Linked DNA regions of Metabacillus sp. KUDC1714. The protein of the gene in region 1 binds, or shares a complex with, the protein of each later gene. Links are inferred from orthologs where the notes say so. Each region holds a gene or a part of one and is shown on either strand. Other genes may lie near its edges.

Region 1 (3,264 bases):
AAGATTCTATGCTGAATGATTTTTCTCCCCGATTTGTCTTTCGTTAGAGACCTTTTTTAACCCATATTTTAAGATGCTAGGAACAAAACTAATAATAAATAATAATCGAATAAATTGTAAAGAGCTAACCACAGCAGGGTCTGCACCAATAGTTGAAGCTGTTAACACCATCTCGACAAGACCACCTGGTGCTAAGGATAACATTGCTGTTGCTATATCTAAATCAGTTAATAACGTGAACAGATACCCTAAACCAAAACTTGCTCCTATTAAAATTATTGTTGTCACAAAATATAAGCCACAATACTTCCCACCTTGTTTCAAATCATTAAATGTAATCATCAAACCAAAGCCAATCCCTATTGTCAGTTGTGCAAAGACCATAAAAACATCATGGAATATAGGTAGTGAAACACCAATAATGTTCAAAATCGCAGTTGTAAGGAGTGGCCCGATAACAAAAGCGGCAGGTAGCTTAGTTCTAAATAACCAGCCTACAAAACCAGCTAAAAAGAATCATCCAAACGAAAAAATGCTTGCTTGATTTGTATTAGCATGAGTTAAATGAATGCCTGACTGAGGCTCAAACATATGAAGGATCGCAAAGGGAACGAAAAATACGACGGTTAGTAGTCTTACAGTTTGAAAGATGGTTACAAGTGATGAGTTCGCATTTAGTGATTCACTCGCCGCTACCATTTCTGTTAGTCCTCCTGGTATTGAAGCAAAGATACTTGTATTTTTATCAATATTCACAAATCTACTAATCAATAAACCATTTAATACGCTAATGATTATAAGTAAGACAGTTGTTAATAAGAAAGGTAATACATATGGTCCCACTGAAATAAAGGTTTGTTTTGTAAAAGATAGTCCAAACGAAATTCCTAAAATGATAAATGATCCATTTTTTAATAAGATTGGTTGAAGTAGACTAGTCTGACTAACGAATATTGATCTCCAAACAATAAGAAATGTCATTGGACCAAGAATCCAAGCAAGAGGAATATGACAAATACTAAATATAAGGCCACCACAAATACCTAATAGGTATGGAAACAGGATATTGTAAAGTTTTTGAAACATAGGATTCCCCCAGTAATGATCTGTCTTGTTATTTTACCATACTCCTTATCAATATCTTATTGATGTGTCTATATTAAAGTATGCAAAATATGTAGTCTGTAAAAAATTAGTTTTATTTTATTGTTTGTATATAGCAGGGCATCTGTATAAAGTAAAGAAATTATGGTACGATTTTGTTAGCTTGGATTCTGCATGAAATGATTCAAATAATAATAAAATAGTCAAACAAGAAAAGCAGTTGTCTTGTAATATAAAAGGCATTATGTTTTCTAGTTAGCGGAGGTAATACATATGAAAAAGGAATTTGCAGTTATTGGACTTGGTCGTTTTGGTGGCAGTATTTGTAGAGCTCTTAGTGAAGAGGGTTTAGAAGTTATGGCTATTGATATGGACGAAGATAAAGTAAATGAGTTTGCGAATGTTGCTTCACATGCTGTGGTAGGAGACACCACAGATGAAACTGTATTAAAAAGTCTTGGTATCCGCAATTTTGATCATGTAATTGTTGCAATTGGTGATAATATACAAGCAAGTATATTAACGACATTAATTCTTAAGGAATTAGGTGTTAAGGATATCACAGTAAAAGCTACGAATGATTACCATGAAAAAGTTTTATCTAAAATAGGTGCAGATCGGATTGTTCATCCTGAACGAGATATGGGGAAACGTATTGCTCACAAAATAATTTCAAACAATGTATTAGATTATTTAGAGCTTTCAGATGAGCATAGTATCGTTGAGATTGTTGCAAATGAGCGACTTCATGGAAATTCAATCATTGACCTAGATATTCGAGCAAAATATGGAATTAATATTGTCGCTATGAAAAGAAACAAAGATATTATCGTATCTCCGCAAGCAAATGAGATCATTAAGAAAAATGACATCCTGATTGTTATAGGCGCAGATACAGATATAAATCGTTTTGAAAAACGGTTATTAGGAGATTAAATGGCAGTCATTTGACTGTCTTTTTTCATAAAAATCCAACTGCCAAATTTATGAAAATACACAATGCGAAGAAGGACTATGCTAAATAAAACAGAGTGAGAAAGACATTTTCAGTCATTCTCACTCTGTTCATGTAATATTTGTGAAATTATACTTCCATAATAATCGGTAGGATCATTGGACGGCGTTTTGTTTTTTCATATAAGAAAGGTGCTAATGTGTCTGTAATTTCATTTTTAATCTCAGACCATTGGCTAGTACGTCGTTCCATGATTTTATTTAAATGCTTAGTAATAAGCGATTGAGCATCGTTAATAAGATCTCCAGATTCACGCATATATACGAAACCACGAGAGATGATATCAGGACCTGCAGCAATTTTAAAGTCTTTCATATTAATGCTAACAACTACAATTACAAGTCCTTCTTCAGATAGTATCCTACGGTCACGTAATACGATGTTACCAATGTCACCGATTCCACTACCATCAATATAAACAGAGCCAGATGGGATTTTACCAGCGACACCAACCTCATTGTCTCCAATAGCTAATACTTCACCGTTATCCATAATAAAACAGTTTTCAGCTTCTACACCACAATCTACTGCGGTTTTAGCGTGCGTTTTTTGCATGCGATATTCACCGTGGATCGGCATGAAATATTTAGGTTTCATTAAACGGAGCATAAGCTTTTGCTCTTCTTGGCTACCGTGTCCAGAGGTGTGGATATCGCTCAAAGGACCATGGATAACTTCTGCACCAGCACGGTAAAGCTGATTAATTGTTTTACTCACGCTAAGTGTATTACCTGGTATTGGTGATGAAGAGAAAACAACATTGTCTCCTGGGATAATTTGGATTTGTCTATGTGTGCCGTTAGCAATACGAGAAAGGGCAGCCATTGGCTCACCTTGACTTCCTGTACATAAAATCGCTACTCTGTGAGCAGGCATGCGATTAATTTCATGTGCATCAACAAACGTATCTTTTGGACAGTTGATATATCCTAAATCTTGTCCAATCTGAATAGCAGCTTCCATACTTCTTCCAAATACAGCAATTTTACGACCATGAGTAACAGCTGACTCTACTACCTGTTGAAGGCGGTGAATATTGGAAGCAAATGTAGCGAAAATAATTCGACCATCAACTTTTCGGAAAATTTCATTGATGCTTTCACCGACTCGTCTTTCTGACATAGTAAAATTAGGGACTTCACTAT
Region 2 (3,259 bases), 190 kb from region 1 along the record:
CGTTCACTTGTAGCTGTTTCAACTGGATTATTACATGAGATGGATGATGCTGCAATTGAGGGTGTTATTGCTCATGAGGTGGCACATATCGCTAATGGAGATATGGTGACAATGACTTTATTACAAGGGATCGTCAATACATTTGTTGTCTTTTTTGCTCGGATTGCAGCTTGGCTAGTCACTCGTTTTGTAAGAGAAGATATTGCGCCAATTGTTCATTTTATTGCAGTAATTATATTTCAGTTGGTATTTTCAGTGTTAGGAAGCCTTGTTGTTTTTGCCTTTTCAAGATATCGTGAATTTCATGCAGATAGAGGTGGAGCAGACTTAGCTGGTAAGGACAAAATGATTCATGCTCTTCGTTCATTAAAACACTATACTGGGCGTGTAAGAGATGACCAAGCTTCACTATCAACATTGAAAATTAATAGCAAAAAGGGACTGTCATTATTTTCGACACATCCGGATTTGGATGATCGAATCAGTCGACTTGAAGCAAAATAATCGTTTAGGGGTGATTTATAAGTGGTAGTTACTTATAAGTCATCTTTTTTTATTTTTTTATAGGAAATAAAATAAAGTAATAGACTCGAGTAATCCAATTTGTGAAAAGAACTTTCCATAATCTATGCAATTTTCTAAAATTAAAGTATTATTGAAAAGCACTTTAATTTTGTTCGTTTTTTCTTTATGATAGAGGGCATACATATTTTATAGTGTCGTTATGACGTTAAAGCAGTTTTTATGATAGGAATGAATGAAAATGAACAAATGGAAGCTACGTTTGCAATCATTAACACCCGTACAATTAATCGTATCTTATTATTTTATAGCTGTTACAGTTTCTGTTATTTTATTAAGTTTGCCTGTAGCGCATAAGCCTGGTGTGGAATGGTCGTTTATTGATGGCTTGTTTACGGCTGTTAGTGCTGTAAGCGTGACAGGTCTTACTGCTATTTCAACATCTGATACATTCAGTGTACCTGGAATTTTTATATTGATTTTTGTTCTACAATTTGGAGGCATAGGTGTTATGTCTCTTGGTACATTTGTCTGGCTAATCATGGGGAAGAAGATCGGCCTAAAAGAACGACAATTGATCATGACAGATCAAAACCAAACCAATCTGAGTGGCATTGTAAATTTGATAAGACAAATAATCGGCTTAATTCTATTAATTGAATTAACAGGCGGGATCATCTTAGGAGTCTATTTCCTGAACTATTTTGAAACATGGCAGGAAGCTTTTTTACATGGGATTTTCACATCGGTTAGTGCGACGACGAACGGTGGTTTCGATATTACCGGACAATCTATGATCCCATTTGCAGACGATTATTTTATCCAATTTATAGTTATCATTTTGATTATACTTGGAGCAATCGGGTTTCCAGTATTAATCGAGGTAAAGGACTTCTTATTTAACAAAAATAAAAAATATCGATTTTCCTTATTCACTAAGATTACATCAATCACTTTTTTCTCATTAGTTATAGGTGGAACAATTGCTATTGCATGCTTAGAATATTCTTATTTTTATAAAGGGATGGTATGGCACGAAACATTGTTTTATTCGTTGTTTCAATCTACAGCTACTAGAAGTGCTGGGTTAGCTACAATGGATGTTAGTATGTATACTGAACCAACTTTACTCGTGATTTGTGCATTAATGTTTATTGGAGCCTCGCCAAGCTCAGTAGGTGGTGGGATACGGACAACAACTTTTGCTTTAAACCTTTTATTTCTTTTTCATTTTGCAAGAGGAAATAAATCAATTAAGATCTTTAAACGTGAGTTACACGAAGAAGATTTAATGAAGTCAGTTGTGGTGACAATGATGGCGATGTTAATATGTTTTTTCGCTGTTGTCATATTAACAATCACAGAACCATTTTCATTGACTGAAATTTTATTTGAGGTATGTTCAGCGTTTGGAACAACTGGACTTTCTATGGGAATTACACCTGATTTAAGTACAGTAGGAAAAGTAGTGATTATGATATTAATGTTCATTGGTAGAATTGGGATTTTATCATTTTTATATTTATTAGGCACAAAAGAAAGAAAAGATAATTACCATTTTCCAAAGGAAAGAGTTATTATTGGATAAAACTTATGAAGGTTGACGTACTCGTCAATCCTTTTTTTATGAAGACAATTAGGCAGAATCTCTGTTAATTTAAAATCACTATGATATACTTTCTTGGTACAATATGTAAAGTGGAGGGTGGATGATGAAAAAACATTGGATTGGTTTATTATTTTTATTATTTTCGATGATGGCACTAAGTGCTTGTTCAGAAACTCCGACAGCAGGTGACCGTTTTTCTAAATACATAGAACTATGGAATGATCAAAAGTTTTCTGAGATGTATGACATGCTGACAACGAGCACGAAGGGAACGATAACAAAGGAAGAATTCACCAGTCGCTACAAAGATATTTATGATGGTGTTTCAGCATCTAATCTAAAAGTAACTTTTAAGCAGCCAAAAGAGGAAGAAAAACAAGGTGATCTTGAAGAGGTTGAGTATCCATTCTCTCTTCAGATGGAAACACTAGCAGGAGAAGTTTCTTTTGAGCAAGATGTTAAATTAAAGAAAGAAAAAGTGGAAGACGGTGAAAACTGGTTTATTACTTGGTCACCATCGATGATTTTCCCCCAACTTGAAGAAGGAGAAGAAGTAAGAGTCTCGAGTTCACCAGCTGCAAGGGGGCAAATTTTCGATCAGAATGATAAAGGACTTGCAGTTAACGGAGTAGCAAATGAAATCGGCATTGTTCCAGGAAAGTTACCTGAAAACAAAGCTGAAGCCCTTGCAAACATTGCTAAATTATTAGAATTAGATGTATCAGAGATTGAAGAAAAATTAAATCAATCATGGGTCAAGCCGGAATTATTTGTTCCTATTAAAAAGATCGACGCTACTAATGAAATACTTTTGAACCAATTAATTGCTTTACCATCAGTGCAAAATAAAAATGTCGCTTCAAGGGTTTATCCACTTGGTGAAGCAGCTGCACATTTAACTGGATACATTGGAAGCATTACAGCTGAACAGCTTGAAGAGTTAAAAGGTAAAGGTTATAGCAGTACCGCTAGTGTCGGAAAAGCAGGTCTGGAGCAAGTATATGAGGATCGCCTCAAGGGTGAAACAGGTTATAAAATCTATGTTGATGGAACAGATAAGGTTATTGCTGAGAAAGCGCCAGTGAACGGGGAAGATATAAAGCTTACGATTAATAATGATCTTCAAAA

Evidence for each region.
Region 2: HUW50_RS18890 (region 1) and HUW50_RS18015 share a complex: the UniProt entries of both Bacillus subtilis proteins name them as parts of the ktrCD complex. The link is inferred for Metabacillus sp. KUDC1714 from one-to-one orthologs.

What each region holds. Positions count from the first base shown.
Region 1 is NZ_CP055263.1:4,115,194-4,118,457, forward strand. What follows is about bases 287-3,208. They hold HUW50_RS18890 (potassium channel family protein), read left to right. Parts: upstream 287-1,377; coding sequence 1,378-2,040; downstream 2,041-3,208. Other genes in these bases: rnjA (ribonuclease J1), read right to left, coding at 2,189-3,208. In the rest of the region: more of rnjA, read right to left, coding at 3,209-3,264. UniProt on the Bacillus subtilis protein: Catalytic subunit of the KtrCD potassium uptake transporter. The 2 major potassium transporter complexes KtrAB and KtrCD confer resistance to both suddenly imposed and prolonged osmotic stress.
Region 2 is NZ_CP055263.1:3,924,305-3,927,563, forward strand. Bases 17-2,933 are described here. They hold HUW50_RS18015 (TrkH family potassium uptake protein), read left to right. Parts: upstream 17-757; coding sequence 758-2,110; downstream 2,111-2,933. Other genes in these bases: htpX (protease HtpX), read left to right, coding at 17-504; HUW50_RS18020 (penicillin-binding transpeptidase domain-containing protein), read left to right, coding at 2,232-2,933. Outside these bases: more of htpX, read left to right, coding at 1-16; more of HUW50_RS18020, read left to right, coding at 2,934-3,259. UniProt on the Bacillus subtilis protein: Integral membrane subunit of the KtrCD potassium uptake transporter. The 2 major potassium transporter complexes KtrAB and KtrCD confer resistance to both suddenly imposed and prolonged osmotic stress.